Regions from separate parts of the Streptomyces sp. NPDC001351 genome, predicted to be linked through region 1. Evidence: riboswitches for the same ligand, from Rfam matches in the RefSeq annotation. Region 1 holds a riboswitch; each other region holds the start of a gene.
What was found. Region 1 has a riboswitch for thiamine pyrophosphate ahead of ACFY1U_RS46605 (thiamine ABC transporter substrate binding subunit). Riboswitches for the same ligand answer to the same signal wherever they lie in the genome.

Region 1 (7,823 bases):
ATCAGAATCGTCGAAAGGGCCATCGCCTGCCCGTAGTTGAGGTCGCCCGGCCTGCCGAGCAGCCGCGCCACGGCGACCGGCAGCGTCGGGTTGTCCGGCCGCGCGATGAACACGGTCGCCCCGAACTCCCCCAGTGACACCGCGAACGCGAACCCGGCCGCGACCAGCAGCGCCCGCCGCACCATCGGCAGATCGACCTCCCGCCACACCCGCCACGGCGAGGCCCCGAGCACGGCCGCCGCCTCCCGCAGACGCGCGTCCACGGCCCGCAGCACCGGCAGCATGGTCCGTACGACGAAGGGGGCGCCCACCAGCGCCTGCGCGAGCGGCACCAGAATCCATGAACTGCGCAGATCCAGCGGCGGCTTGTCCAGCGCGATCAGGAAGCCGAAGCCGACGGTCACGGCGGAGACGCCCAGGGGCAGCATCAGCAGCGCGTCGAAGCCGCGGACCAGCCGGCCCGCGTCCCGGCGCGCGAGCGCCGCGGCGGCCAGACCGCCGATCGCCACGGCGATGGCGGTCGCGGCGAGGGCGTACTGCAGCGAGTTGCCGATGGCCTGGATCGGCGGCACGAGGAAGGTCCCGCCGTCGTCGTGGGTCAGCGCCCGGTAGTAGCCGAAGCCGGAGGCGCCGAGGGAGCGCTGCACCAGCACCGCGAGCGGCAGCACGAGCAGCAGGAGGACGGTGGCGAGGACCCCGGCCAGCAGCGCCCACTGCCCGGCCCCGCGCGGCCGCCGCGCCGTGATGTTCGCGTCCACGAGCCGCAGGGCGGTCTCCCGCCGCCGTACCGTCCAGGCGTGCACGGCGAGGATCGCGCCGACGGCGGCGAACTGGACGATCGTGAGCACCGCGGCGGTGGACAGGTCGAAGATCTCCGAGGTCTGCCGGTAGATCTCGACCTCAAGGGTGGAGAAGGTCGGGCCGCCGAGGATCTGCACCACGCCGAAGGAGGTGAAGGTGAACAGAAACACCATCAGCGCGGCGGCGGCCACGGCGGGCGCGAGCGCCGGCAGGGTCACCTTCCGCCAGGCCCGCAGCGGAGACGCACCCAGCATCCGTGCCGCCTCCTCCTGACGCGGGTCGAGCTGCCCCCACAGACCGCCGACGGTCCGTACGACCACGGCGTAGTTGAAGAAGACGTGCGCCAGCAGGATGGCCCAGACCGTGGTGTCCAGCCGTACGCCCCACAGCTCGTCGAGCAGTCCCCCGCGTCCGACCAGCGCCAGGAACGCCGTACCGACGACGACCGTCGGCAGCACGAACGGGACGGTGACGACGGCCCGCAGCACCTGCTTGCCGGGAAAGTCGAGGCGCGCGAAGACATACGCGCCGGGGAGCGCGACCAGGAGCGTGAGCGCGGTGGAGGCGAGCGCCTGCCAGGTGGTGAACCACAGGACGTGCCGGATGTCGGACTGCGTGACGACGTCGGCGATCCGCCCGAACTGCCACTTCCCGTCGACCTTGAGCCCGCGCGCCACGATCGCGGCGACGGGCCAGACGAAGAAGGCGGCGAAGAACGCGACGGGCACGGCCATCAGGCCGAGCCGCACCGCGCTCCCCGTCCGCCTTTGGCGGACGGCTACTTCAGTACGAGTGACGTCCACGACTTGACCCACTGGTCACGGTTGGCGGCGATCTTCGTCGGGGCCATGGTCTCGGGGTCCTTGGCCGGCTGCCCGTACTTCGCGAACTCCGGCGGCACCTTGGCGCCCTCGATCACCGGGTAGACGAACATGTTGAGCGGCATGTCCTCCTGGAACTCCTTGCCGACCAGGAAGTCGATGAACGCCTTCCCGCCCTTGGTGTTCCCGGCGTTGCTGAGCAGCCCGGCGTACTCGATCTGCCGGAAGCAGGTGCCGTACGACGTTCCGATCGGCGCGGTCTTCGGCTTCGGGTCGCCGTAGATGACCTCGGCGGGCGGCGAAGAGGCGTAGGAGACGACGAGCGGCCGGTCCGCCTTGGCCTTCTTGCCGCCCGCGGATCCGGAGAACTCCTGGTTGTAGGCCTGCTCCCAGCCGTCGACGACCTTCACGCCGTTCGCCTTGAGCTTCTTCCAGTAGCCCTGCCAGCCGTCGTCTCCGTACTGGGCGGCGGTGCCGAGCAGGAAGCCGAGGCCGGGCGAGGAGGTGGAGGCGTTCTCGGTGACGAGGAGGTTCTTGTAGGCGGGCTTGACGAGATCGTCGAACGACTGGGGCGGGGTCAGCTTGTGCTCGCTGAAGTACGCCTTGTCGTAGTTGACGCAGATGTCACCGGAGTCGATCGGCGTGACCCGGTGCCTCGCCTGGTCGACCCGGTACTGCGCCTGGATCCGGTCCGCGCCCTTCGCCTCGTACGACTGGAACAGCCCGTTGTCGAGCGCCCGCGAGAGCAAGGTGTTGTCGACGCCGAAGAAGACGTCGCCCTGCGGGTTGTCCTTGGTGAGGATGGCCTTGTTGACGGCCTGCCCGGCGTCGCCGCTCTTGAGGACCCTGACCTTGTATCCGGACTGCTTCTCGAAGTCCGCGAGGACGTTCTTCGAGACGGCCCACGAGTCGTGGCTGACGAGGGTCACGGTCTTGGAGTCCGCCGAGCCTCCGCTGCCGGACGAGGACCCGCACGCGGACAGCGTGATCAGGCCGAGGCCGACCGCGGCGGCCACGAACGTCTTGGTGTGCACTGAATTCCTCCTGGCTGACCAGGAAGAGACGCGGCCCTGCCCGGGACCGCCGGAGCATTCCGCCGGCTCCCGGGCAGGGCGCAACAGCTCGAGTGAAGACCGAACTTCCTACCCAGAATGACCTGGGCAAGGTTCAGAGGGTCTGCGGCCCGGTTGCCGCACTCTCAGCGCTGTGGCGCTCCCCTGTCGGAATATGAAGATGTACGTACCGGCTCAGGCTACCGCTCGGTGGCCGCGAGCTGACCGCAGGCCCCGTCGATCTCCTGCCCCCGGGTGTCCCGGACGGTCACCGGCACACCATGCGCGGCGATGGCTTCGACGAAGGCCTTCTCGTCCTCGGGCCGGGAGGCGGTCCACTTCGAGCCGGGCGTCGGGTTCAGCGGGATGAGGTTGACGTGCACGGGCTTGCCACGGAGCAGCCGCCCGAGCCGGTCACCGCGCCACGCCTGGTCGTTGATGTCGCGAATGAGCGCGTACTCGATGCTCAGCCGCCGCCCGCTCTTCTCGACGTACTCGAACCCGGCGTCGAGGACCTCGCGCACCTTCCACCGCGTGTTGACGGGGACGAGGGTGTCGCGCAGCTCGTCGTCCGGCGCGTGCAGCGAGATGGCGAGCCGGCACTTGAAGCCCTCGTCGGCGAACCGGTGGATCGCGGGCACCAGACCGACGGTCGAGACGGTGATGCCGCGCTGCGACAGCCCGAGCCCGTCCGGAGCGGGATCGGTGAGCGCCCGGACGGCCCCGACCACGCGCTTGTAGTTGGCGAGCGGCTCGCCCATCCCCATGAAGACGATGTTGGACAGCCGGGAGGGCCCGCCGGGCACCTCGCCGTCCCGCAGCGCCCGCATCCCGTCGACGATCTGGTGCACGATCTCGGCGGTGGACAGATTCCGGTCGAGCCCGGCCTGCCCGGTGGCGCAGAAGGGGCAGTTCATCCCGCAGCCGGCCTGCGAGCTGATGCACATGGTCACCCGGTCCGGGTAGCGCATCAGCACCGACTCGACGAGCGTCCCGTCGAACAGCCGCCACAGGGTCTTGCGGGTCGTCCCCTGGTCGGTCGACAGATGCCGTACGACCGTCATCAGCTCGGGAAGCAGCGCCTCCTGCAGCTTGCCGCGCGAACCGGCCGGGATGTCGGTCCACTCCGCCGGGTCGTGCGCATACCGCGCGAAGTAGTGCTGCGACAGCTGCTTGGCACGAAACGGCTTCTCGCCGATCTCGGCCACCGCTTCCTTGCGCTCGGCGGGCGTGAGATCGGCAAGATGCCGCGGCGGCTTCTTGGCTCCGCGGGGGGCGACGAAAGTGAGTTCTCCGGGCTTAGGCATGGCTGTACCAGTGTCGCAGATCCAATTGGGTGACCTGGGGCTGCGAGGTGGGACGCCTGTCACTGGTGGTCGTCATCCGTCACCGCTGAGCGCCCTCGGACGGCCCACAGACGGCCCGAAATTCTCGGATCCCCCAGGGCCTGACCAGCTAGCATCGCTGCCAGTCCAGGGGACGGGGGTGCGCCATGGCAATCGGCCGCAAGGGTTCGCGACGCACCGTCGTCGACGGCACGACTTTCCGTTGGCGCCTGCGCCGCCAGCCCACGTACGACCAGGCTCTCTGTGATCGACCGTGCACGTACGCCGTGCAGCACGCTGATACCCCTGGCACGACCCTGGTCGTCACCACGAATCAGCCACACGCCAGCAACTGGTTCGGTGCGCCGAGTGTCGCGGTTCTGCCCAGAGACGTCGCCGCCGCTATCGCGTTGGCTCTCTCCCGAGGCTGGTCCCCCACGCAGCCGGCCTCCCCGTTCCACCTGGACCAGTCCGAAGGCTTCGCCGCTGGCCCGGCGCTACCTCTCGACTGAGCCGCCGCGCTGCTTCTCAGGCCAAGCGCTTAGAAGGCGCTGGAGCGGACCACCGGGTGAGCGGGCCTGACCTGGCCGTTTCCGGGCGCTGAGTGCGGACGTTCGGCTAGCTCGTACGCGCATGTGATCGCAGTCGCGACGAAGCTCGTCTTGGGGGCCTGCGGTTCCAGTGGCACCATAAAGGATCAAGACGCAAAATTAAATAGATGGAGCAGCACGTCAGAGTGGCGGGCCCCCAGGCGTCTTGATCATGGTTCGCAACGGGCCTCGACAGGTTCCTGGGTGGGTCCCGACGTCCCTCAATTTTCATCCCCCAACGTCACGTTGTAGCGGGAGAAAGCACTATGGTTACGGGCCTTGATGACGCTGTCGCGGCAGCAGCTGCAAAAACCGTAGGAGGCGCCGCAGGAAAGCTAGCAGGACTGGGTGTAGGAGCTGTTGCTGAACGCTGGAAGCATCGACAGACCAGAGAAGTCCTTGCTAGCCAGAAAGAGATATCACAGATACCGAATATGTCATCGGGGCTCGCCTCAGACATATGGTCATTCTTGCACTCTCCGGAGCTCGAGTCTGTATCTCTCTCCATACTTACGCAGCTCTTTGCCAATCTGTCGCGAAAAAAGCAACAGAATTCTCTTAAGTCTACACGCGAGAAGCTCGTAGAACTCGTACGCCTTCACATTGAGTCGAATGATGAAGACCGCGATCATATATGCGAGGTTATATGGAGCTCTCTCCTGGGTGAGGCATTTGAGTATGCCCAAACCATTCGTTCAGTCTCCGACCTAACGCCAGAGGCTCGCGCTTCCAGTATTCGGTTGGCGGCCTGCTACGCGTCGGCAAACACAAAGAGCGCCGCTAGGCTTTCCGGGATATCCGAGCTAGCGGAATATCACTCTTTCGAAGAGGAGATGAAGGAACAGGTCAAAACTCTGAACGCGACAATGCGGCTCCCTCATGCAGGCACCAACAGAAAAGTCCCGTATAGCAAGCTCTATGTAGAGCCCAGGATTGTGCTGCCGCAGCATGCGAGTCATCTTAATGCCCCCGCTAGGCCCGACTTGAAATTTGTTCTGCAAAACTCGCACAGAACTATCATTCTCGGCGATCCGGGGGGCGGAAAGTCAACGCTGTCCCTCAAATTGGCCTGGGATATCGCTCGAGGAGCCCAAACAGGGACCTCGGCACGTGTTCCGTTCATATGTGTACTGCGAGATCACGCAGAAGATTTCGAACGCCAGAAGGCGACAATGATCCGCCATCTGGAAAAGATTTGCCGCTCTCCCTATAATGTGGAGCCACCCGAAGGGGCTGTGGAGTATCTACTCAGTTCTGGCCGAGCCTTCGTGTTGTTTGACGGCCTGGACGAGCTCACTGACACGGCACTGAGGCGGAAAGTTGTGGAATTCGTCGAGTCGTTCGCCTTTCGATTCCCTGATACCCCCATATTGGTTACATCCAGAAGGGTCGGCTACGACGAAGCTCCGCTAGATCCTGGGATTTTCACGCCGGTTAGTCTAGCTAACCTGGAATCATCGCAAGTGAAAGCATACGCAGAAAAATGGTTTAATCTCGATGACACTGTGGACAAAAACCGCAGGGGCGAACTCGCCGACTCGTTCCTGAGCCAGAGTGAATTCGTCTCAGACCTGCGAGAAAATCCGCTCCTCCTTTCACTTATGTGTGGCATATATTCTAGCGAGAATTACATTCCTGGAAATCGTCCGGACGTCTACAAAAAGTGTGCCGAGCTCTTGTTTGAGCGGTGGGACAAGCAGCGGGGCATACATGTGACGCTGCCATTTGATGCACATGTTAAGTACGCACTCAACGCTCTCGCACTGTGGATTTACTCCGACATCCGAAAACAGCACGGGCTGCCGCGAGAAGAGATCGTTCACTTCATGACCCGATTTCTTCTCGCTAAGAGATTTGACGATGAAGCAGAGGCGGAAAACGCAGCTTCTCAGTTTGTAGACTTCTGCACGGGGCGGGCTTGGGTGCTTACCGATGTGGGATCTACAGAGACGCAATCTTTGTATGGCTTCACGCATAGGACATTTCTTGAGTATTTTGCAGCGACGCAAATAGTTCGAAAGAATCCGACGCCAGGGCAACTATTTGAGGTGCTTAAAGAGCGCATCATAGCGGCGGAGTGGGATGTCGTGGCCCAACTCGCCCTGCAAATGATAGGAAATAACGTTGAGGACGGCTCTGATACGTTCATAGGTATGGTACTGGAATCCGCCCGTACCGCTGATAGTCCCGCCATGCGTAGTAATTTGATTTCTTTCTGTGGACGCTCCCTCTCCTTTGCCGTGCCTCGCCCAGACATCATTCGAGCGATTTGTGACATTGCCGTACAAGTGGGTGCAGAAATCGGTGGTGAGCAGCAGAGGTTTCGTGCCATTGAGTCGATCCTCCATGCCAGTGCAGAGAACATTCCTAATGTGACGAAACACCTTCGCGAGTCCTTGATCAGGGAGCTAGAGCGAAATCCGTCCAGCGATGTTCCGCTTCAACAGGTGATTTTTCTTTCCAGTCTTCCGCTTGCGCGCACTGATCGTTCTTATCTCTCCGAAGCAAGCCTAGAAAACTGGCGTACCCTGGAGTCTGAAATATTCGAAATTGCAAAAGAGAGGCTTGAGGGATTCAGCGATGACCACCTCTGGGCCTCACTCATGAGGGCTACGCTGGGCGAAATATCGATAGTTGATACTGTCAATCGCTTTGGAATTGCCGCACTATATGAAAGGATCTCTGCGCTATCCGCATTCTTTCCGCCATTTGTTTTGCATGGGATCTGGCGCAACTCCGATATGCTCCCGGTGATCCGGCCGGAGTTGATGGGTTCGATAGTCAAGTGCTTTGAGGACTTGGGTGGTCTCATTCCCTCGCTCGAGACTCCCTGGTTTTCTGCAAATGCAGAGGATCGATCACTTTTGCGCTTCCTGTTGTTTGGTAGTGGAGGGACGATTTCCCAGTATCCCGAAGGAATGCGGGATGCGGTGCTCATGCTGCTGTGTCCGGCTGTTGAGGCGCTGGATATATCAACTCGTGAACCAATTGGAAAAACGAACGGTGTTGCTTCCAGTCTTATGATTAAGTGGGGTCAAGCGAGAAAAGATGACAAGCTCCTTTCGGGTGCATTGGCATCCTTGAGGTCGATTTCCCTGAAGGATAAAACGCGTACCTTCCTTGAACGTTGGGTTAGGCGTGATTTCAATGTGCTGCAGTCGAGGAGATAGCGGCATGTGGAGCTGATTTCCGTGGGGGATGGGTTGGTGGGTATGCCATAAGGGGTCGGCGGAA
Region 2 (7,823 bases), on a different contig from region 1:
CTCGCCTCGGCCAGTGGTCGCGCCGACACGTCGGGCACCTGCACGGTCTCCGGGCCGTCGGAGATGGTGAGCGCCACCGACCTGTTGTCGCGGATGCGGGTGCCGGGCGCGGGGTCCGAGCTGATGACCGTGCCCCGCTGCACCGTGTCGCTGTACGCGTGCTTGACCGCGCCGAGGTCGAGGCCCGCCTTCTGCAGTTGCCGGGTGGCCTGTGTCTGGGTCTTCGCCAGCAGGTACGGGACCTTGGTGAACTGGCCGGAGTTGATGTACCACACGCCCGTGCCGATCCCGAGTATCAGCAGTACGGCGACGAGGACCGTGAGCGGACCGCGCCGGGAGCGCGCGCCACGGCGCCGCGGCGGCAGCGGCGGGGGTGTCTCCAGGCGGCTCGTGCGGTGCAGGACGGCCTCGTCCTCGTTCACCGGCAGCGGGCGCGATGGGGGTCCCCCCGCGCGAGCGAAGCCGAGCGTGGGGGACGTCAGCGCGCGCGGGATCACGCTCGTACGGTCCTCGGAGATGCTCCGGTGGTCAGCGGCGAAGGCCTGCGGCGGCAGTGCGTCCAGCTGGTCCGCGCTGAGCGCGGCGCGCACGTCGCGGGCCTGCGCGAGCAGCGCCACCGCGTCCTGCGGGCGCAGGTCGGGGGTGCGGGCGGTCGCCGACGCGACCAGCTCGTCCAGCCGGTACGCCAGGCCCGGCACGGCGGCCGACGGCGGCGGGACGTCCTCGTGGATGTGCTTGTAGAGGACGGTGGCCGGGGAGTCCCCGCCGTGCGGCCGGTCGCCGGTCAGCATCTCGTACAGGACGACACCGCACGCGTACACGTCGACCCGGGGGTCGGCCGTGCCGTGCTCCATCTGCTCGGGAGCGAGGTAGGAGACGGTGCCCAGGACGGTGCCGGTGGTGTTGGTGACCGTGTCCACGGAGCGCACCAGGCCGAAGTCGGCGACCTTGACCCGGCCGTCGTCCCCTATCAGCACGTTCTCCGGCTTCATGTCGCGGTGGACGAACCCGGCGCGGTGCGCGGCGCCGAGCGCGGCGAGCACCGGCTCCAGGATGTCCAGGGCGGCGCGCGGCTGCAGCGCCCCGCGCTCGCGCAGCACGTCTCGCAGGGTGCACCCGGCGACGTACTCCATGGCCAGGTAGACGTACGACCCGTCGGTGCCCTGGTCGAAGACCTGCACCACGTTCGGGTGTGCGAGCCTCGCGACCGACTTGGCCTCGCGGATGAACCGGTCGACGAAGGTGCCGTCGGCCGCGAGCGTCGGATGCATCACCTTGAGCGCGAGCACGCGGTCCAGGCGGGTGTCCAGGGCCCGGTAGACCGTGGCCATCCCGCCGACCGCGATCCGCGCGTCCACGCGATAGCGCCCGTCGAGCACCTGCCCGACCAGAGGGTCCTGAAGGGTCGTATCCACGCAGGTGAGTGTACGAGCCGTGACTGACAGGGCTGCCGGTTCGGGTGAGATCGGAGCGGGACTGCAGCCGACCTGTGACGGACGTCGCACCCACTTCCGGAACTTGTCGAACGCGCGTTCAGAACGCGGGGCGTTCGGGATCCAGGTGCGCGCGCCCCTCATGCGGCGAGGACGCCTCCGCGAAATGGCGGCGCGGGATGCGGCCCGCCCGGTACGCGAGCCTGCCCGCCTCCACGGCGTGCTTCATGGCCTCGGCCATCAGCTGCGGCTCCTGTGCCCGCGTCACCGCTGAGGCGAGCATCACACCCGCACACCCCAGCTCCATCGCGAGCGCCGCGTCCGAGGCCGTACCGGCGCCCGCGTCCAAAATCACCGGCACGCGCGCGTGCTCGGTGATCAGCTGGAAGTTGTGCGGGTTGCGGATGCCGAGCCCGGAGCCGATGGGTGAGCCGAGCGGCATGATCGCCGCGCAGCCGACGTCCTCCAGCTTGCGGGCGAGAACCGGGTCGTCGTTGGTGTACGGCAGCACGGTGAAACCGTCGTCGACCAGGGTCTCGGCGGCGTCCAGCAGCTCGATCGGGTCCGGCAGCAGGGTGCGCTCGTCGGCGATCACCTCAAGTTTGATCAATTCGGTGCCGAGTGCCTCGCGCGCGAGGCGGGCGGTCAGCACGGCCTCCCCGGCGGTGAAGCAGCCCGCCGTGTTCGGCAGCACCCGGATGCCGAGCTTCTCCAGGACGGACACCACCGAGCCGTGCACCGAGGGGTCCACGCGCCGCATCGCGACCGTCGTCAGCTCCGTGCCGGACGCCATCAGCGCCCGCTCGAGGACGTCGAGGCTGGGGGCACCGCCGGTGCCCATGATCAGGCGGGACGTGAAGGACGTACCGCCGATGACAAAGGGGTCGTCGGCCATGGGTCAGCCTCCTTGGACGGCGGTGAGGACCTCGACGCGGTCGCCCTCACGGAGGGACGTCGACGGCCACTGTGCGCGCGGCACGACGGTTTCGTTCAGGGCGGCGGCCACTCCGGAGGGAGCCGGGGTCAGCGCGCGGACGACGGTGTCGAGAGCCGTGCCGGAAGCGAACTCCCGGAGCTCTCCGTTGACGGAGATGTTCATGCGGGCTGCTCCAGGAGCGCGAAACGCTTGGGGGTGAACGGGCGTGCCTCGTCCGGGAGTTCACCGGTGGCCAGGACATGCGCCATGGCGTCGCCGGTGACCGGCGTGAGCAGCACGCCGTTGCGGTAGTGGCCGGTGGCCAGCAGCAGACCGGGCAGTTCGGTCGGCCCGAGCAAGGGCGCGTTGTCCGGGGAGCCGGGGCGCAGGCCGGCCCGCGTCTCCGTCAGCGGCAGCTCGGTGATCCCGGGGACCAGTTCGTGGGCGTCGCGCAGCAGCTCGTACACCCCGCCCGCGGTGACCGTCGTGTCCCAGCCCAGCTCCTCACTGGTCGCACCGATCACCAGCTCGCCGCTCTCGCGCGGCACCAGGTAGACATGGCTGCCGCGGACGACGGCGCGCACCGTGCGGCTCAGGAACGGCGCGTACCGCTTCGGCACGGTCAGCCGCAGCACCTGCCCCTTCACGGGGCGCACGGGCGGCAACACCTCGTCCGGGACGCCCGGCAGCCGTCCGCTGAGGCTGCCGGCGGCCAGGACCACCTGGCCCGCGCCCAGCTCCGCGCCGTCCGTCGTGGTGACGCCGCAGGCCCGGTCCCGTACGACATGGAAACGCTCGGCCCACGCCCGGTGGAACACCACTCCGGCCCGCTCGCACGCGGCCACCAGCGCGCGTGCCAGCCGCCGCGGGTCGATCTGGTGGTCACCGTCCACCCTCAGGCCGCCGCGCACGCCCGGTGCGAGCATCGGCTCCAGGCGCCGGCACTCGCGCCCCGACAGCCACTCCGACTCCAGGCCCGACTCCCGCTGCAGCGCGTGCAGTTCGCGCAGATGGGCGCGGTCGTCGGCGTCCAGGGCGACGGCGAGCGTGCCGCACCGGCGGTAGCCGAGGTCCTGGCCGGTGAGCTCGGTGAGCTCGGCCGCGAAGTCCGGGTAGCGGCGGGCCGAGGCCAGATTGAGGCCGAGCAGTGTCTGCTCGCCGTAGTGCAGTTCCGTGACCGCGGCCAGCATCCCGGCGGCCACCTGGGCGGCCCCGCCGCCCGGTTCGGGGTCCACGACGGCCGTGGAGAAGCCGCGCTGCGCGGCCCGCCAGGCCGTGACCAGGCCGATGATTCCGCCCCCGATGACGAGGACGTCTGACGTACGTGACGACATGGGCGTCCAGCCCCTCCCTTCGCCGGCATGACCCGGATCAGGTTCGTACGGTCGGAGGCCGCCAGCCTCCCTCTCAGCCCGGTGCGTCCGGGCTCCCGCGAGTGCTTGTACGTTGGCCACCCTAGCCCGACCCGCCGTGCCTCTGTAAGGGAGCCTTCCGTCATGCCCCGCTCGCTGGACGGCCTCGTCCTCGCCCCCGTCGCCGACCAGGCCCCAGGTCAGGTGGGTACCCGGACCCGGTTCACGTACCACGAGCAGGACGGCGAGATCTGGGCCGAGTACGCGGGCGGCGACGTCGTACGCGGGCATCTGGTGGGTACTCGGTCAGGTGACCGGCTGGACTTCCGGTACGTCCAGCTGAAGAACGACGGGACGACGTCCTCCGGGCACTGCGTCTCGGCCGTCGTGGAGTTGCCGGACGGGCGGGTGCGCCTGGAGGAGACCTGGGAGTGGGAGTCGCAGTCCGGCAGCGGAACGAGTGTTGTGGAGCAGGTCACTGAGCACGACTCCTGACTGACAAATAGTCAGTTGTCTATGGTGATCAGGTGAGCGAGCAGACGCGGGAAGTGAGCACGTCACCGGGGCGGCGCGTGGTCGTCGTCGGCGCGGGCATGGCCGGTGTCCAGACGGCGGTCGCCCTGCGCGAACAGGGCTTCACCGGCACCGTGACGGTGATCGGCGCCGAACCCCATCAGCCCTACGACCGGCCGCCGCTGTCCAAGGCCGTTCTGCTCGGCAAGTCCGAGGGCTCCGCCTTCGACGTCGACTTCGAGGCGCTCGGCATCGAACTGCGACTGGGATGCGAGGTGCTCGGCGTGCGCCCCGGCGGGCACGAGCTGGACACCGAGGCCGGGCCCGTGCCGTACGACGTCCTGGTCCTCGCGACAGGCGCCGAACCGATCACGCTCCCGGGCACCGAGGGCGTGCCCGGCGTGCACCTGCTGCGCACCCTGGACGACGCCGCGCGGCTGCGGCCCGTGCTGGCCAGGCAGCACGACATCGTGGTCGTCGGCGCGGGCTGGATCGGCGCGGAGTTCGCCACGGCCGCGCGCGAGGCGGGCTGCGCGGTGACCGTCGTCGAGGCCGCCGACCGGCCGCTCGCCGGCGCGCTGCCCGCGGAGGTGGCCGCACCGATGGCCGCCTGGTACGCCGACGCGGGCGCCGAACTGCGCACACACGCGCGCGTGGCGCACATCGAGCCCGGCGCGGTCGTCCTCGCCGACGGCTCCCGGCTGCCCGCGGGCGCCGTCGTGGTCGGCATCGGCGCGCGCCCCGCCACCGACTGGCTGACCGGCGCCGGCATCGAGCTCGGCGCGCACCGCGAGGTCCTCGCCGACGCCCGTCTGCGCACCTCGGCACCGGACGTCTACGCCGTCGGCGACTGCGCCTCCTTCCCCTCGGGACGGTATGGCGAGCGCCTGCTGGTCCATCACTGGGACAACGCCCTCCAGGGCCCGCGCACGGTGGCCGCGAACATCATCGGCGAGGCCACCGGCGAGCCCCCCGCGGTCTACGACCCGGTCCCGTACTTCTGGTCCGAGCAGTTCGGCCGCTTCGTCCAGTACGCCGGTCACCACACCGGCGCCGACACGACCGTGTGGCGCGGCGACCCGTCGGGCCCCGCCTGGTCCGTCTGCTGGCTGCGCGAGAGCCGCCTGGTCGCCCTGCTGGCGGTCGGCAGGCCGAGGGACCTGGCGCAGGGCAGACGGCTGATCGAGGCGGGCACCCCGATGGACCCGGAGCTGCTCGCGGACCCGGCACGGCCCATGAAGACGGCCACGGCGTAGCACGGCGGGACGGCGGTCCCGACAGGCGGCGAAACCCCCAGGTCGGACGCTTCTGGCTTCCGACTGTCAGTGCGGGATGGCAGGCTTGAGTCCGTGACCGAGATTGACGCAAAGATCGATGCTCTCGTCCCCGCCTGGCTCACCCTCCCCGACATCGCAGAGATGCTCGATGTCGAGGTGACGCGTGTGCGGCAGCTGGTCAAGGAGGGCCAGCTCATCGCCGTACGCCGAGGTGAGAACCGCGCGCTGCACGTCCCCGCCGCATTCATCGACGAGGCCGAGCAGAGGGTCGTCAAGGGCCTGACCGGCACCCTGACACTCCTGAGGGACGACGGCTTCACCGACGAAGAGATGATCGAGTGGCTCTTCACCCCCGACGACAGCCTGCCCGGCACCCCCGCGCAGGCGCTGAGCGAGAACCGCGGTACGGAGGTGAAGCGCCGAGCCCAGGCGCTCGCCGTCTGATCCGAACAGACTGAACCGAACACCGTCCGGCGTACGGGCCGGGCTCCGCGCAGGCAGGGCCGCGGCCGTGGTTCACTGCGGCCCGCAGGAACCGACGGCCACGGCCGGCCGCGCCCGTACGCCGCCGACCAGGAACGACACCCACGGGGGACCCTCGTATGCCCGACACCGCCACCGCCGCACGCGCCGAGCTCGCCGACGCCGTCGTCTACCTCTGCACGGACGCCCGCAGGCGCCAGGGCGACCTGCCGGAGTTCCTGGACGCCGTCCTGGCGGGCGGGGTCGACATCGTGCAGTTGCGCGACAAGGGCATGGAGGCCGCCGAGGAGCTGGAGCACCTGAAGGTCTTCGCCGACGCCTGCGCCCGTCACGGCAAGCTCCTCGCCGTCAACGACCGCGCGGACGTGGCGCACGCCGCCGGCGCCGACGTGCTCCACCTCGGCCAGGGCGACCTCCCGGTCCCCGCGGCCCGCGCGATCCTCGGTGAGGACGTCCTCATCGGCCGCTCCACCCATGCCGAGTCCGAGGCCGCCGCGGCCGCCGTCCAGGAGGGCGTCGACTACTTCTGCACCGGCCCCTGCTGGCCGACCCCCACCAAGCCCGGCCGCCACGCCCCCGGCCTCGACCTGGTCCGCCACACCGCCTCCCTGGGCACCGAGCGCCCCTGGTTCGCCATCGGCGGCATCGACCTCGGCAACCTCGACGAGGTGCTTGAAGCCGGCGCCCGCCGCGTCGTGGTCGTCCGCGCGATCACGGAGGCCGACGATCCGGGCGCGGCGGCGCAGGAGTTCGCGAAGCGGCTGCGGAGCGCGTAGCGCAGGCCCGATCGGGAACTGGCGTCCGACGGATTGTCCGATGGGCGTCAGGCGGATTGTCGGATGGGAATCTGGCAGGTTGTCCGATGTAATGCGCGGTAGCTTGTCGGACGGAATACCTGACGGCTTGTCCGAAGAATGTCCGCCGGGTTGTCCGATAGGTGGACAACAAATAGACAAATCCGGCAAATATCCCGCATCCGGTTGGGGGAGTCGCCGCCCCCTGACTAACCTGCGGGTATGGCCCTCGGAACCGCATCCACCAGGACTGACCACGCGCGCACGGTGCGTGACATGCTCGCGACCGGCAAGACGACGTTCTCGTTCGAGTTCTGGGCTCCGAAGACGGAGAAGGGCGAACGCAACCTCTGGGACGCGCTCCGCAGGGTCGAGGCCGTGGCCCCCAGCTTCGTCTCCGTGACGTACGGCGCGGGCGGCTCCACGCGCGCGGGCACGGTGAAGGCGACCGAGCAGATCGCCGCCGACACCACGCTCACCCCGGTCGCCCACCTCACCGCGGTCAACCACTCCATCGCCGAGCTGCGCAACATCATCGGCCAGTACGCCGACGCCGGGATCCGCAACATGCTCGCCGTGCGCGGCGACCCGCCCGGCGACCCCATGGGCGACTGGGTGCCGCACCCGACGGGACTGACCTACGCCGCCGAACTCGTCCAGCTCATCAAGGAGTCGGGCGACTTCTGCGTCGGCGTTGCGGCCTTCCCGGAGATGCACCCGCGCTCCGAGGACTGGGACACGGACGTCGCCCACTTCGTCGACAAGTGCCGGGCCGGCGCCGACTACGCCATCACACAGATGTTCTTCCAGCCGGAGTCCTATCTGCGGCTGCGTGACCGGGTCGCCGCGGCAGGCTGCGAGACCCCCGTCATCCCCGAAGTCATGCCGGTGACCAGCGTGAAGATGCTGGAGCGGCTGCCGCAACTCAGCAACGCAGTCATCCCCGCCGCCCTGAAAGAGCGGATCCTCACAGCAAAAGACGATCCGACCGCTGTACGCTCCATTGGCATCGAATTCGCCACGGAGTTCTGCGCGCGGCTGCTGGCCGAGGGAGT
Region 3 (7,823 bases), on a different contig from region 1:
GGCGACAAGGGCGATGAAGGCATTCCGGCTGGACGAACTGGAGGCGGAACGTGCCGCCAACGAGGGTGCCTACCTGCAGTTTCTGCGTGAGCGGCACATGTCCGTCGGTCTGTATGCGCTCAATGCCGGCGAACATGATCCACAGAAGCCACACAACCAGGACGAGGTCTACTTCGTCGTGAGCGGCCGGGCCTCGATCACCGTCGGCCTGGAGACCACCGAGGTCGCCCGCGGCAGCGTGGTGTACGTGCCGGCCGGCGTCGCCCACAAGTTCCACCACATCAGCGAGGACCTGCGGGTGCTCGTGGTGTTCTCTCCGCCGGAAAGCTGAGCCGCCGTCTCGGGGTTCCCTAGGGGATCAGTCAGGGGAGGACAAGGGGTGCGAGGCCCCCGCCGGGGCCCCTGCCGGTCCTAGCATCGAGTGCAGGACATCAATGGGCCCCTGCACAGCAGCCGGGCGGAGAGATAAGGACGAGCGCAATGGGTGAGATCTTCGGCGGACTGCCGTGGTGGGTGAAGTGGATCGCGGTGCCGGTCATCGCCCTCGTCGTGTTCGGCGGGCTGATAGCCAGCGTCGTCGGCTTCGTCATCGGGCTGCTGTTCAAGGTGCTGGTCTTCGTGGCACTGGTCGGCGGACTGATCTACGTCGTGCGGAAGTTCACGTCGAGCTCCTCGTCGCGCAGCGACTGGTGAGGGCCCTGGGACACCGGTGATCGGTAACAGGAATCACCGGTTCCCTCGCGCGAGGGAAGTTTTCCGGACAGGACGCATCAAGGCGCCATCTGGCCGTTAGAGTCCGGAATTCGACGCGGGGGCGACCCCGCGAGCGGCGTGCACCCCCTCCCGTGTTCCCCACGGCACGGGCAGCCCCCTCGCGCTTCGGGAGTGACCCTTGGCCACGGTAGGCACCGCAACCACAGACCCCCACGCATCCCCCACCCCAGCCCCCGGACGCCCTGTCAGGCCCCCCGAACAGCCGGGCCCCTCCACGCAGGAGCGCGTGACGGCACCACCCGCACCCTCGCGCCTGACCGCACCACCGGTGCAGCCGTCCCCGGGAACCGCTCCGGCGCAGCCGCAGTCCGCAACCCTCATCGGATCCGTCCAGCGCGCGATGCGCCTGCTGGAATGCGTCGCCGGGCACGAGCACGGAGCCCCCGCCAAACAGCTGGCCCGCGAGACCGGCCTGGCGCTCCCTACGGCGTACCACCTGTTGCGCACCCTCATCCACGAGGGCTATCTGCGCCGGGACAAGGGCTTGTTCTTCCTCGGTGACGCGGCGGTACGACTGAGCAGCAGCGGAGCCCAGCAGAAACGTCGCAGCACGATCGTCGACGCACTCGCCGGCTGGCGGGACGCGATCGGTGTGCCCGTGTACTACGCGGTGTACCGGGAAGGCGAGATCGAGGTCATGTGCGTCTCCGACACCCCGGGCAATCCGGCCGTCGAGGAGTGGGCCGACTTCCGTGAGACCGCGCACGCGCATGCGATCGGCCAGTGTCTGCTCTCCCAGCTGGACGACGCGGCCCGCCGCGACCACCTCGACCGTTACCCCGTGCAGTCCATCACCCCGTACACCGTGCGGGACAACCACACCCTGCTGCGGCGGCTCGAGCGGACGCGGCGGATGGAGCCGGTGACGGAGCGGCAGGAGTACGCGCTGGGGACCGTCTGCGCCGCGATCCCGATCACGATGGGCACGACGGCCGCGACGATGGCCATTTCTCTGCCCTCGCATCAGGCCGACCGGCTGATGTCCGCGGCCCGGCAACTGCAGAGCGAAATCGGAAAGCTGATGGGGTCACTCGCGCTCTCTATCAGTATCTGAAAACTCACTCCTTGTGATCTGTCGTGTACGTTCAGCAAGATTCCACCAGTGTCAGGGGATCACTCCCAGCCGGTCGGCTTCAATGACGGGGTAGGCGATGCGCGAGTCCGTACAGGCAGAGGTCATGATGAGCTTTCTCGTGTCCGAGGAACTCTCCTTCCGCATCCCGGTGGAGCTGCGCTACGAGAGCTGTGATCCCTATGCCGTGAGGCTGACCTTCCATCTTCCCGGCGACGCGCCGGTGACCTGGGCATTCGGTCGTGAACTGCTCATCGACGGGGTGTGCCGGCCGTGCGGGGAAGGCGATGTGCGCGTCTCACCCGCCGAACAGGATTCCCTGGCCGAGGTCCTGATCCGGCTTCAGGTCGGCCGCGACCAGGCGCTGTTCCGTGCGTCCACGACGTCGCTCATCACGTTCCTCGACCGCACCGACAAGCTGGTGCCACTCGGTCAGGAGGGTTCCCTCGCCGACTTCGACGCCCACCTCGACGAGGCCCTGGACCGCATCCTGGCGGAGGAGCAGAGCGCTGGCTGAGACGGGACGGCGGGGATCGGCCGGAACGCTTCTTCGTGCGATGCGGAGGGCGCAGTAACGCTTCTCCATGCCTCCATGCCTCCATGCCTCCATGCCTCCATGCCCCCCCCATGCGCACGGCAGCCGGAGTCTGTACCGCCCCAACGTCTGTTCAAGCGGGTCCGAGCGGTCCTCGGCTCACCGCTTGCGCCGTCGGCCCCGCCCCGTGCGTGCCGCAGCAGGTGCTGCGCCGACCGTGCCCGCCGCCTGCTCCGGGCCGGGACGGTCGGCCGCGACCACCAGTGCCGCGAGCAGCGTCGTGACCGGCACCGAGGCGACCAGGCCGATCGAGCCCACCAGTGTCCGTACGATCTCCTCCGCCACCAGTTCGCTGTTGGCGACCGTCCCCACACTGCTCTGCGCGATGGAGAAGAGCAGCAGCAAGGGCAGCGCGGCGCCCGCGTAGGCGAGGACGAGGGTGTTGACGACGGATGCGATGTGGTCGCGGCCGATGCGGATGCCCGCCCGGTACAGCCCCCGCCAGCCCATGGTCGGGTTTGCGTCGTGCAACTCCCAGACAGCCGACGTCTGGGTGACCGTCACGTCGTCGAGGACACCGAGCGAACCGATGATGACGCCGGCCAGCAGCAGGCCGCTCATGTCGATCGACGGGTACAGGCCGTGGATCAGACCGGTGTTGTCGTCCGTGTTGCCGGTCAACGCGGCCCAGCCGATGAATTCGGAGCCGAGCAGGCCGATCAGGATGAGCGAGAGCAGCGTGCCCAGCACCGCCACGGAGGTACGGGCCGACAGGCCGTGGCACATGTAGAGCGCGATCAGCATGATGGCGCTCGATCCGATCACCGCCACGAGCAGCGGGTTCGAACCTTGCAGGATCGCGGGCAGGATGAAGAAGGTCAGCACCATGAAGCTGACGGCCAGCGCGATCAGGGCCATCAGCCCGCGCAACCGGCCCACCACTACGACCGCGAGTGCGAAGATGCCGGCCAGCAGCGCCATGGGGAAGCGGCGGTTCACATCGGCGACCGAGTACTGCAGATCCTTCGGCGCGGAGGGCTCGTAGGCGGCCACGACCTTCTCGCCCTCGTGCAGTTGCCGCGACTGGTCCGGCTGCACGATCTCGGTGAACGTACGGCCCTTGTCCTTGCCGGTGTCGACGCGGATCGTCGCCTTCTTACAGGTGCCTTTCGCCTGCTGCTGGGCGGAGGAGCCCTCTGCGGTGGAGGTGTCCCCGGTCGGGGTCTCGCCCGAGGCGTTCACCGACTTGCAGCTCACCTCGACGACCTTGGCGACCGTCGCCTGCTGGGTCTGCCGGTCGAAACCCACACCGGTGCGCTGGTGCGGCGGGGCACCACCGGGCCACAGGACCACGAGCCCGACCGCGACGGCCGCGGCGAACGGGATCAGGATGGCGGCGATGACCTTGCGCAGGTGCTGGGAGACGGGTGCCGCCGGACCGTGGCTGTGCGAGTGACCGTGCCCGCCACCGGAACCATGGCTGTGCCCCGGCCCGTGCCCGCCACTGGACTCGTGACCGTCCCTGGCGCCCGGTCCTGGCCCGTGGTGGTGACCGGCCCCGAAACCATGGCTGCTGCCGTCTCCGGAGCCGTGTCCGCGAGGCTGCTCCGGAGGGGGGTAGGGGGGCTGATGCGTCGTGGTCACCGCCCGATCATCGCAAGAGCGGCAGGGGCCCTCTGTTCAGCGCGCCCGAATTGACGCTAGCGTGGAGGCACCTTTGCACACGCGGGAGCTCGGAGCACCGGGCTGAGAGGGCGCTGACCTCCGTCCCAGCGATGTTTCACGTGGAACATCACCGAAGTCGAGTGATGTTCCCCACGAGACGTCGACAGACGGAAACCGCTGCGTCGACCGCCGAACCTGTTACCGGGTAATGCCGGCGTAGGGAGTAGGTCTCATGACCAACAAGGACGCACGCACGCCTGCCTCCAGCCAGGACGGACAGCCCATTCAGGGCGAACAGTCCCAGGAGGCCGGGAAGTCCATCGGCTGGCACAAGGCGTATGTCGAGGGCTCACGCCCCGATCTGCGGGTGCCGGTCCGTCAGGTGCATCTCACCAACGGGCAGTCGGTCACGCTGTACGACACGTCGGGCCCGTACACCGATCCGCTCATCGACACCGATGTGCGCAGGGGGCTTGCCCCGCTGCGCGAGAACTGGATCATCGCGCGCGGTGACACCGAGGAGTACGCGGGCCGTCCCGCCCGTCCTGAGGACGACGGGATCAAGCACACCTCTCCGCGAGGCGGTCTGCGCAACCTCGACGCGGTCTTCCCGGGCCGGCCGCGCCAGCCGCGCCGCAGTCGCGACGGCAAGGCGGTCACGCAGCTCGCGTATGCCCGCCGTGGGGAGATCACGCCGGAGATGGAGTACGTGGCCATCCGGGAGAACGTCTCGCCCGAGGTCGTCCGCCAGGAGATCGAGGCGGGCCGCGCGGTACTGCCGGCCAACGTCAATCACCCGGAGATCGAGCCGATGATCATCGGCAAGCGGTTCCTGGTGAAGGTCAACGCCAACATCGGCAACTCCGCGGTGACCTCTTCCATCGAGGAGGAGGTCGAGAAGATGACCTGGGCGACCCGTTGGGGCGCCGACACGGTCATGGACCTGTCCACCGGCCGCAACATCCACACCACGCGTGAATGGGTGCTGCGCAACTCCCCCGTCCCCATCGGCACGGTGCCGCTCTATCAGGCCCTGGAGAAGGTGGACGGCCGAGCCGAGGAGCTCAGCTGGGAGATCTACAAGGACACCGTCATCGAGCAGGCCGAGCAGGGCGTGGACTACATGACGGTCCACGCGGGCGTCCGTCTGCCGTACGTCCCGCTCACCGCGAACCGCAAGACCGGCATCGTCTCGCGCGGCGGCTCGATCATGGCCGCGTGGTGCCTCGCGCACCACAAGGAGTCGTTCCTGTACGAGAACTTCGAGGAACTCTGCGAGATCCTCGCCGCCTACGACGTCACGTACTCGCTGGGCGACGGCCTCAGGCCGGGATCGATCGCGGACGCCAACGACGAGGCGCAGTTCGCGGAGTTGCGCACGCTCGGGGAACTCAACCGGATCGCCAAGCGTTTCAACGTACAGACCATGATCGAGGGCCCGGGACACGTCCCGATGCACAAGATCAAGGAGAACATCGACCTTCAGCAGGAGATCTGTGATGAAGCTCCGTTCTATACGCTCGGCCCGCTGACCACCGACGTCGCGCCTGCGTACGACCACATCACCTCCGGCATAGGTGCCGCGATGATCGCCTGGTGGGGCACGGCCATGCTCTGCTATGTCACGCCCAAGGAACACCTGGGCCTGCCCAACCGTGACGACGTCAAGACCGGTGTCATCACCTACAAGATCGCAGCCCATGCAGCCGACCTCGCCAAGGGGCACCCCGGTGCGCAGGAGTGGGACGACGCGCTGTCCGACGCCCGCTTCGAGTTCCGGTGGGAGGACCAGTTCAACCTCGCTCTGGACCCGGACACGGCACGGGAGTTCCACGACGAGACCCTCCCTGCGGAGCCGGCCAAGACCGCCCACTTCTGCTCGATGTGCGGGCCGAAGTTCTGCTCGATGAAGATTAGCCAAAGCATCACAGAGCAGTTCGGTGGTACAGCCGCTGCCGGGGCGTCTGCTGAGGAGGTCGCTGAGGGGATGCTGCAGAAGTCGAAGGAGTTCGCGGCGAGCGGTAACCGGGTCTACCTGCCCCTGGCCGACTGACCCCGACGTTTTGGGCTGATTCCTTGTCCACGGCCCCGGTCAAGACGGCCGGGGCCACACGAGGCTTTGGGAAATCTTGCTCCAAGCCGTAACGGAAGAGACAAGATCGCGCATGGCGTGATCTATGTCCCTACCCTGCCTGACATGGGCGGGATCGATGTAGCCAATGGAGTCGTCGGCGCGGTGCTGGGGATGCTGTTCGCGGTGTTGTTCCAACAACCGTTACAGGACAGCTGGTACAGACTGCGGACTCGCTCCACGAGAGCGGTACGCAGCCTGAGGCAGCGGGAGGAGTCCAGTCCCGCGTGGAGAGCCTTCTCCGTAGGCCCCCTCCACACATCTGCCCTGATTGTGGAAGGGGATGGTGAGTCGTCCATACCTGCCGAAGCCATCTACATCCAGGTCCTCGACGAGGAGATCGAGCTGCCCTCGGACATGGTCGGCTGGCGCGCTGAAATTGAGGCTGAGAGCGCGCGTTTGCGTGCGGAGGGTCAGACACCGTTGTGGAATGGTCCTCGCTACGCAGTCGAGTCGTTCGACGTCTCACGCACCGCCCTCGACGAGCAGCCCGAAGTTCATCTGAGGCTGCGCCCGACGGACTATTACACCTTTCTCGCGGCCCAGCAGCTCGACCGCCGACTAGCCGACGGGTCAACTCCCCGGTCCCGCTACCTCGACCCGGACAATCCGCTGAGATCACCTGCGTTTCTGCAATGCAGTTTCGCCATCAACGTTGCGGTCGTGACCGCCGACGACATGTTGGTCGTCAGTCAGCGCAGTGACAGGGTCCGTATGGCGCCGGGTGTCTGGAACTCATCCGTGAACGAGGGCATGTCACGGCACATCGACTCATCCGGCCGGAGCGCCCCGGACCTGTATGCCGTCGCTCGGCGCGGCATGCGGGAGGAACTCTCCATAGAGCCCAACGAGTACTCGCTCGAACTGCTTGCCTTTGTGTTGGACATCGACAAACGCCACTGGAGCGCCCACTTCTACACAAGGCTCAAGGACTTGACCTGTGAAAGCCTGCAAGCACGTATGAGCAGAGGAGTCGCGGACAGATGGGAACATCAGACCATCGACTACGTGCCTTTCCGTCCTGCAGCAGTGGTCAAGTACATGCTGCGGGCCGATCGCATTCATCGGTGGGCTCCTCTTGCGCCGGCGCTCTTCCATCTCGCATTGGTACATGTCTACAGCCGCACACCGGTCGAAAGGGCGGAGGCGCAGGTTCTTCGGCGTATGTAGCAGTGCACGTTGCCAAGTGACGGCTTACGCTAGCGTCGATGAAGATTAGCCAAAGCATCACAGAGCGGTTTGGTGGTGCGGTGGCTGATGGGGCCTCGGCGGAGGAGATCGCGGAGGGGATGCTCCAAAAGTCCAAGGAGTTCGCGGCTACCGGGAACAGGGTGTACCTGCCCATCGCCGATTGACCGACTCGAGCACAAGCGCCGTCCCAGTGGAGCCGGCCTTCGAGGAGCGGCGCCTTGTCGAGTGACTCGATCAAGAGCCAGCGTAGGCTGCCTGCCTGACGCTGGATCGGTAAGAGCAGGTGAGCTGCGGGCATGGGCATATGGGATGTGAAGCCTGACGGCGAGCGGTTGCGATGGGCGCTGGAACCGTTCGTGGGCATTGGACCCTTGAGGTTCGGGATGGATCCCACGCAAGTGGCCGCTGCACTCGGCCAGGAGACGGCGGACTACTCCACGACCATTCCGTGGGGT
Region 4 (7,823 bases), on a different contig from region 1:
GCCGGGGACGATCTCCCGGTCGGGCAGGGCGGGGGAGAAGCCCGGCAGAGTGGTGCGGGGCGCCGCGTCGCGCAACGGCGCCACGTGCTCCTCGGGGGCGCCCGCGGCGACCAGCTTGGCGGTCATGTACGCGAACCAGCGGCCCGGCCTGGTGTCACGGGTGCGCCGCACGATCGCCGTGTCCGCGGCGTGCATGGCGATCCAGGCGCCGGACGCCTCGCGCACCCTGCCGGAGAGGCCGTGGTGGTCGGGATGGTGGTGGGTGATGACGACGCCGTGCACCTCGCCCACCGCCGTACCGCAGGCCGTCAGCCCCTCGACGAGCGTGTCCCAGGAGGCGGGGTCGTCCCAGCCCGTGTCGACCAGTACGGGCCCGCGGTCGGTGTCGACGGCGTAGACCAGCGTATGGCCGAGGGGATTGTCCGGGATGGGGACCTTGATCGACCGGACGCCTCCGCCGTGGTCGTACACCTGCGTCATGGGCTCCCCAATCGCCGCGAACCGGCCACGCTCGGCCCACTATAACTAGAACGCGTTTCGATGGGAGCCCAAGTCACCTGTCCACGCGGTCCTGTCCACGCGGTCAAGTCGTGTACGGCCCGTGGACTCCTCCGAGGGGAACTGGTATCAGTGCCGTATCTGATGAACCGTCAGAGACAGGCGCTCCGGGGAGGCAGTCGGCCATGACCGAGCTCGTGGAACACGGACAGCTGTTCATCGGCGGGGAGTTGACCGACCCCCTCGGCAAGGACGTCATCGAGGTGATCTCACCGCACACCGAGGAGGTCATCGGGCGGGTGCCGCACGCCTCGCGGGGGGACGTCGACCGGGCCGTCGCGGTCGCCCGCCGTGCCTTCGACGAGGGGCCCTGGCCGCGGATGACCCTCGGCGAACGGATCGAGGTCGTCACCCGCATCAAGGACGCGATCGCCGTACGGCACGAGGAGATCGCCCGCGTGATCTCCTCCGAGAACGGCTCCCCGTACTCCTGGAGCGTCCTCGCGCAGGCGCTCGGCGCGATGATGGTGTGGGACGCGGCGATCACCGTCGCCCGCGACTTCACATACGAGGAGCAGCGCGACGGCGTCCTCGGCAAGATCCTGGTGCGGCGCGAACCGGTCGGGGTCGTCGCGGCCGTGGTCCCCTGGAACGTCCCGCAGTTCGTGGCCGCCGCCAAGCTCGCGCCCGCGCTGCTCACCGGCTGCACGGTGGTGCTCAAGCCGTCGCCCGAGTCGCCGCTGGACGCGTACATCCTGGCCGACATCACACGCGAGGCCGGGCTGCCCGAGGGTGTGCTGTCGATCCTGCCCGCGGACCGCGAGGTCAGCGAGTACCTGGTCGGGCACCCCGGGATCGACAAGGTCGCCTTCACCGGATCGGTGGCGGCGGGCAGGCGCGTGATGGAGGTGGCCTCCCGCAACCTCACCCGCGTGACACTGGAGCTGGGCGGCAAGTCGGCGGCGGTCGTCCTGCCGGACGCGGACGTGGCGGCCACCGTCGCGGGCGTCGTCCCGGCGGCCTGGATGAACAACGGCCAGGCGTGCGTGGCCCAGACCCGCATCCTCCTGCCGCGCTCGCGCTACGAAGAGTTCGCCGAGGCCTTCGCGGCGGCGGCGAGCGCCCTGGTCGTCGGCGACCCGCTGGATGCGGCGACCCAGGTCGGCCCCCTCGTCGCCAGGCGCCAGCAGCAGCGCAACCTCGACTACATCCGCATCGGCCAGGAGGAGGGCGCCAAGATACTCACCGGCGGCGGCCGCCCGCCGGGCCTGGACCGCGGCTGGTACGTCGAGCCGACCCTCTTCGGCGACGTCGACAACTCGATGCGGATAGCCCGGGAGGAGATCTTCGGCCCGGTGATCTGCCTGCTTCCCTACGGCGACGAGTCCGAAGCCCTGAAGATCGCGAACGACTCCGACTACGGGCTGAGCGGCAGCGTGTGGACGGCGGACGTGGCGCACGGCATCGAGGTCGCACGCCGGGTCCGTACCGGCACGTACTCGGTGAACACCTTCAGCCTCGACATGCTCGGCCCCTTCGGCGGCTACAAGAACTCGGGCCTGGGGCGGGAGTTCGGCCCCGAGGGCTACGGCGAGTACCTCGAACACAAGATGATCCATCTCCCGGCCGGCTGGGAGGGCTGAGAGGATGGGGGCGGGAGACCGCTGGCACGTCGAGGTCGACCGCTCCATCTGCATCGGCTCGGCCCAGTGCGTCCACCGCGCGACCGGTGCCTTCCGTCTCGACTCGGCCATGCAGTCGCACCCCGTCGAGCCGGAGGCCGACGCCAACGAACGCATCCTGGAGGCGGCGGAGAACTGCCCGGTGGAGGCGATCGTGATCACGCTGCTGGAGAGCGGGGAGCCGGTGTTTCCGCCGGAGGAGTAGTGCCCGAAAAAGTACCCTTTCAGGTGGTTCATTCCCGGTCGGATGTTCTATTCTGGGAATTGGCCTACGGGACGAGTGAGGGAGTCCGAACCGGAGTAGCCGATTCTGGCGTGAAGCAGTCAGTCCGCTGGGACCGACGTCGACGGTCCGGGCTGAGAGGCCGGAGGGCCGTGGACCGCAAGGTCCGCGACCGGAAGGCGACCTCCACTACCTGACCCGGGTAATGCCGGCGAAGGGAACCCGTCTCGTAGGTCCTTTGTGTGCGCGCTACGCTCCAGCGGTTGCCGTAGGTGCGATCAGGGCGGGGAAGCGTGCGCAAGTCCGAGGCCAGAAAGCTGATCAAGCAGGCTCGTGAGGCGTGGGGGGCCGAGGAGTGGCTGCGCGCCGCCGGCCTCTACGAGCAGGTGCTCGCCCATTTCCCGGACGAGAAACCGAGCGCCAACTGGTGGTACAACACCGCGCTCGCCCACAAGTTCCTGCGGAACTGGGCGAAGGCGTATGAACTCGGACGCGAGGCCGCCGCGCGCTCCCCGCGCGGTGAGGGTGACCCGGCGTACTGGAACCTGGGCATCGCGGCGACCATCCAACGGGACTGGGCGACGGCCCGCGACGCCTGGGCCGGCTTCGGCATCGACCTCCCGGACGGCGACGGCGAGATCGTGGACGGCTTCGGCAACGCGTGTGTGCGGCTCGACACCGGCGGCAAACGCGAGGTCGTGTGGATCGAGCGGCTGTGCCCGACGCGCGGACGGGTGGTCAACGTACCCGTGACCGGAGGGCGGCGGTACGGCGAGATCGTCGTCCACGACGGCGAGCCGAAGGGGGAGCGGATCCTCGACGGAGTGACCTTCCCCGTCTTCGACGAGCTGCTCCTCTTCGAGGCCTCCGAGCTGCCCACCCTGGAGGTGACCGTGGCGGCCGGCGAGGCGGACGACCTGCGGGCCCTGCTCGACCTGTTCGGCGACCACGGCTACGGCGCCGAACCGGCCAGCAGCGTCCGCGTGCTCTGCGCCTGCTGCAGCGAGGGCACCCATCAGCAGGACCGGAGCCTGCCGGCAGGTGCGCAGACGGTGTCCCTCGCGGCTCCGGAGGCGGAGGCACGTCGGCTCCTGGCCGTGTGGGTGGACGGCGCGGCGATCGGGCGAAGCTGGAGCGGGCTGGCCGCGATCGGCTGAGACGGGGCTCCGGGGCGCGGCCGGCTTCCCCTGTCCTCCTCAGGACGGGTTCGCGGTCGCCGCCGGATCCGTCAGGTCGATCAGCCGGCACACCGTCTCGATGTCGATCTTGACCTGGGCGATGGAGGCGCGGCCGGAGAGCCAGGTGATCAGGGCCGAGTGCCAGGTGTGCTCGATGACACGGACCGCGGACAGCTGCTCGGGGGTCGGGTTCTCCTGGCCCATCGCGTCCAGGATGATCACGGTGGTCTGGCGGGAGACCTGGTCCACCTCGGGCGAGACACTCCGGTCGGCGAAGGTCAGCGCACGCACCATCGCGTCCGCCAGATGCGGCTCGCGCTGCAGCGCGCGGAAGGCCCGCATCAGGGTCTCGGCGACCCGCTCGGCCGCCGTCTCCCCCTGCGGCGGCTTCTTCCGCAGCGTGCCGTGCATGTGCTCCAGCTGGTCCTGCATGGTGGCGACCAGCAGATGGATCTTGGACGGGAAGTAGCGGTAGAGGGTGCCCAGGGCCACCTGCGAGGACTCGGCGACCTCACGCATCTGCACCGCGTCGAAACCACCCCGGCTGGCCAGCTGCGCGCTCGCGTGCAGGATGCGCCGACGGCGCGCCTCCTGCCGCTCCGTGAGGGGCGGGGAGGCCGGCTGCGAGGTACGTGCTTCCACCTTGGCCACCTTCGCTTGCGCAGGCATGGATCCCGTTCCGTGACAGTCGGTGAGGGCTGGTGATCGCACCGAGTTTGGCAGGGCCCGTGCCGTGGCGCGAATCACCTGATCCACTGCTCACCGCGCCCCTACCTGCCGGTAGATTCAGAGCCTCCTGGACGATCAAGTCTGAAACTTGTTCTAGATTAGCGTCCCGGCGTAATCTCGCGGGACAGTGCAGGCAGAAGGGGGCCCAGAGTGACCGCTGAGGCCAGTCAGGCGGGTCCCCAGGAGGACCTCGCCGCCGACGGCGAGCGACCGCTCCACATCGCGCTCCTCACCTATAAAGGGAACCCGTTCTGCGGCGGACAGGGCGTCTACGTCCGCCACCTCTCCCGCGAGCTGGCCCGCCTCGGCCACCGCGTCGAGGTCATCGGCTCCCAGCCCTACCCCGTGCTCGACGAGGGCGCGGACCACGCCGGCCGCCTGAGCCTGACCGAACTGCCGAGCCTCGACCTCTACCGCTCGCCGGACCCCTTCCGCACCCCGGGGCGCGACGAGTACCGCGACTGGATCGACGCGCTGGAGGTCGCGACCATGTGGACCGGTGGCTTCCCGGAGCCGCTGACGTTCTCCCTGCGCGCCCGCCGCCATCTCCGCGCCCGCCGCGGCGAGTTCGACGTCGTGCACGACAACCAGACGCTCGGATACGGCTTGTTGGGCGATGTGGGCGCCCCCCTGGTGACCACCATCCACCACCCCATCACCGTCGACCGGCAGCTGGAGCTGGACGCCGCCGAGAACTGGCAGCAGCGCTGGGGCAAGCGGCGCTGGTACGCCTTCACCCGCATGCAGAAGCGCGTCGCCCGCCGCCTGCCCTCGGTCCTCACCGTCTCCGGCACCTCGCGCGCCGAGATCATCGACCACCTCGGCGTGCGGGACGACCGTATCCACGTGGTCCACATCGGCGCCGACACCGACCTCTTCTCGCCCGACCCGTCCGTCCCCGTCGTCCCGGGCCGGATCGTGACGACGTCCAGCGCGGACGTCCCGCTCAAGGGCCTCGTCTTCCTCGTCGAGGCACTCGCGAAGGTCCGCACCGAGCACCCGGACGCCCACCTCGTCGTCGTCGGCAAGCGGCCCACGGAGGGCCCCGTCGCCCAGGCCATGGAGCGCTACGGCCTCGAAGGCGCCGTCGAGTTCGTGAAGGGCATCTCGGACGCCGAACTGGTCGACCTGGTCCGCTCGGCGGAGGTCGCCTGCGTGCCGTCCCTGTACGAGGGCTTCTCCCTCCCGGCGGCCGAGGCGATGGCCACGGGCACACCCCTGGTCGCGACGACCGGCGGCGCGATCCCCGAGGTCGCCGGGCGGGACGGGGAGACGTGTCTCGCGGTGCCGCCGGGCGACCCGGGCGCCCTGGCCGCAGGCCTCAGCCGCCTGCTGGGCGACCCGGAGCTGCGGCTACGGCTCGGCCGCGCCGGCCGTGAGCGGGTGCTGCGGCACTTCACCTGGGCCCGCGCCGCCGAGGGAACGGTCGCCAGATACCGCGAGGCCATCACCGGCTCCCCGGCCCGGGAACCCAGCGCGGCCGAACAGCCGAAGGCCGTCGTACAGACCGTAGAAGCCGTAGAAGAAATAGCCGCCCCCCACCCCGAAAGTAGGGCCACGTGCTGACCGTCGACTTCTCCCGGTTCCCGCTCGCCCCGGGCGACCGCGTCCTGGACCTCGGCTGCGGGGCCGGCCGGCACGCGTTCGAGTGCTACCGGCGCGGCGCCCAGGTCGTGGCGCTCGACCAGAACGGCGAGGAGATCCGCGAGGTCGCGAAGTGGTTCGCCGCGATGAAGGAGGCGGGCGAGGCCCCGGCGGGCGCCACCGCCACGGCCATGGAGGGCGACGCCCTGGCGCTGCCCTTCCCCGACGAGTCCTTCGACGTCGTCATCATCTCCGAGGTCATGGAGCACATCCCCGACGACAAGGGCGTGCTCGCCGAGATGGTCCGGGTGCTCAAGCCCGGCGGCCGCATCGCCATCACCGTCCCGCGCTACGGCCCCGAGAAGGTCTGCTGGGCACTGTCCGACGCGTACCACGAGGTCGAGGGCGGCCACATCCGCATCTACAAGGCGGACGAGCTGCTGGCCAAGATCCGCGAGGCGGGCCTCAAGCCCTACGGCACGCACCACGCCCACGCACTCCACTCGCCGTACTGGTGGCTGAAGTGCGCGTTCGGCGTCGACAACGACAAGGCGCTGCCGGTGAAGGCGTACCACAAGCTGCTGGTCTGGGACATCATGAAGAAGCCCCTGGCCACCAGGGTCGCCGAACAGGCACTCAACCCCCTGATCGGCAAGAGCTTCGTGGCCTACGCGACCAAGCCCCACCTGCCCTCGGTGGACGCCCGGTGACCACTCCCCGGACAGAACACCTCGTCCTGCCCGGGGTCCTCACCGCCGAGCAGGCTGCCGCGACCGTCCGCGGCATCCTCGCCGTACAGCGGGAGGACGGCGCGATCCCGTGGTTCCGGGGTCACCACCTGGACCCCTGGGACCACACCGAGGCCGCCATGGCCCTGGACGCGGCGGGCGAGCACGAGGCCGCCGAGCGCGCGTACGCATGGCTGGCCCGGCACCAGAACGCAGACGGCTCCTGGTACGCGGCCTACGCCGACGGGGACGCCGAGGACATCGCCGACCACGGCCGGGAGACGAACTTCGTCGCGTACATCGCGGTGGGCGTCTGGCACCACTACCTGTCCACGGGCGACGACACCTTCCTGGACCGCATGTGGCCGGCCGTGTACGCGGCCATCGAGTACGTGTTGCGGCTCCAGCAGCCCGGGGGCCAGATCGGCTGGAAGGGCGAGGAGGACGGCAGCTTCACCACCGACGCCCTGCTGACGGGCTCCTCCTCCATCCACCACGCCCTGCGCTGCGCGCTCGCCGTCGCCGAACAGCGCGAAGAGCCGCAGCCGGACTGGGAGCTCGCGGTCGGCGCACTCCGCCATGCGATCCGTCGCCACCCGGAGCGGTTCCTCGACAAGGACCGCTACTCGATGGACTGGTACTACCCGGTGCTGGGCGGCGCGCTGACGGGTGCGGAGGCCAAGTCCCGCATGGAGGAGGGCTGGGACCGCTTCGTCGTCCCCGGCCTCGGGGTGCGCTGCGTCGTCCCCAACCCATGGGTCACCGGCGGGGAATCGGCCGAACTCGCCCTCACCCTGTGGGCGATGGGCGAGTCCGACCGCGCGCTGGACATCCTCCAGTCGATCCAGCACCTGCGCGACCCGGAGACCGGCCTGTACTGGACGGGCTACGTCTTCGAGGACAAGGCGATCTGGCCACGCGAGCTGACCACCTGGACGGCAGGCTCACTGCTGCTGGCGGTCGCCGCCCTCGGCGGCCACGAGGCGACCTGCACGGTGTTCGGCGGGGAACAGCTGCCGAGGGGGCTGGATCCGGACTGCTGCGGTTCGGTGGCGCCCTGAATCGGCGCGCTCAGTGCCGGGTCATCCGTCCGGCGATCGCGTGGCCGACGAACAGGTAGACCACCGCTGCCAGGCCGTAACCTGCGATCACGCGGGCCCAGGCCTTGTCGAAGGTGAACAGGTCACGCGACCAGCCGGCC

Region 2: it holds a riboswitch for thiamine pyrophosphate, as region 1 does, so the genes downstream of both, thiO (glycine oxidase ThiO) here and ACFY1U_RS46605 (thiamine ABC transporter substrate binding subunit) in region 1, are expected to answer to the same signal.
Region 3: it holds a riboswitch for thiamine pyrophosphate, as region 1 does, so the genes downstream of both, thiC (phosphomethylpyrimidine synthase ThiC) here and ACFY1U_RS46605 (thiamine ABC transporter substrate binding subunit) in region 1, are expected to answer to the same signal.
Region 4: it holds a riboswitch for thiamine pyrophosphate, as region 1 does, so the genes downstream of both, ACFY1U_RS02010 (tetratricopeptide repeat protein) here and ACFY1U_RS46605 (thiamine ABC transporter substrate binding subunit) in region 1, are expected to answer to the same signal.

Annotation. Positions count from the first base shown of each region.
Region 1 covers NZ_JBIAWS010000021.1:154,182-162,004, forward strand. Annotated here, with positions in the region: gene ACFY1U_RS46600 (ABC transporter permease) at 1-1,535, opposite strand, end outside; gene ACFY1U_RS46605 (thiamine ABC transporter substrate binding subunit) at 1,580-2,656, opposite strand; TPP riboswitch at 2,744-2,851, opposite strand; gene rlmN (23S rRNA (adenine(2503)-C(2))-methyltransferase RlmN) at 2,875-3,981, opposite strand; gene ACFY1U_RS46615 (NACHT domain-containing protein) at 5,423-7,759, shown strand.
Region 2 covers NZ_JBIAWS010000001.1:766,631-774,453, forward strand. Annotated here, with positions in the region: gene pknB (Stk1 family PASTA domain-containing Ser/Thr kinase) at 1-1,415, opposite strand, end outside; gene ACFY1U_RS03505 (thiazole synthase) at 1,534-2,328, opposite strand; gene thiS (sulfur carrier protein ThiS) at 2,332-2,532, opposite strand; gene thiO (glycine oxidase ThiO) at 2,529-3,683, opposite strand; TPP riboswitch at 3,681-3,792, opposite strand; gene ACFY1U_RS03520 (hypothetical protein) at 3,846-4,196, shown strand; gene ACFY1U_RS03525 (NAD(P)/FAD-dependent oxidoreductase) at 4,229-5,470, shown strand; gene ACFY1U_RS03530 (Rv2175c family DNA-binding protein) at 5,564-5,935, shown strand; gene thiE (thiamine phosphate synthase) at 6,094-6,750, shown strand; gene metF (methylenetetrahydrofolate reductase [NAD(P)H]) at 6,991-7,823, shown strand, end outside.
Region 3 covers NZ_JBIAWS010000004.1:577,995-585,817, forward strand. Annotated here, with positions in the region: gene ACFY1U_RS17625 (cupin domain-containing protein) at 14-331, shown strand; gene ACFY1U_RS17630 (DUF5326 family protein) at 481-693, shown strand; gene ACFY1U_RS17635 (IclR family transcriptional regulator) at 1,001-1,828, shown strand; gene ACFY1U_RS17640 (SsgA family sporulation/cell division regulator) at 1,926-2,363, shown strand; gene ACFY1U_RS17645 (YibE/F family protein) at 2,541-4,025, opposite strand; TPP riboswitch at 4,097-4,286, shown strand; gene thiC (phosphomethylpyrimidine synthase ThiC) at 4,279-6,099, shown strand; gene ACFY1U_RS17655 (hypothetical protein) at 6,244-7,347, shown strand; gene ACFY1U_RS17660 (hypothetical protein) at 7,386-7,532, shown strand; gene ACFY1U_RS17665 (hypothetical protein) at 7,665-7,823, shown strand, end outside.
Region 4 covers NZ_JBIAWS010000001.1:441,299-449,121, forward strand. Annotated here, with positions in the region: gene ACFY1U_RS01995 (MBL fold metallo-hydrolase) at 1-480, opposite strand, end outside; gene ACFY1U_RS02000 (aldehyde dehydrogenase) at 684-2,141, shown strand; gene ACFY1U_RS02005 (ferredoxin) at 2,146-2,385, shown strand; TPP riboswitch at 2,453-2,640, shown strand; gene ACFY1U_RS02010 (tetratricopeptide repeat protein) at 2,697-3,560, shown strand; gene ACFY1U_RS02015 (TetR family transcriptional regulator) at 3,600-4,250, opposite strand; gene ACFY1U_RS02020 (glycosyltransferase family 4 protein) at 4,461-5,876, shown strand; gene ACFY1U_RS02025 (class I SAM-dependent methyltransferase) at 5,870-6,604, shown strand; gene ACFY1U_RS02030 (prenyltransferase/squalene oxidase repeat-containing protein) at 6,601-7,683, shown strand; gene ACFY1U_RS02035 (hypothetical protein) at 7,694-7,823, opposite strand, start outside.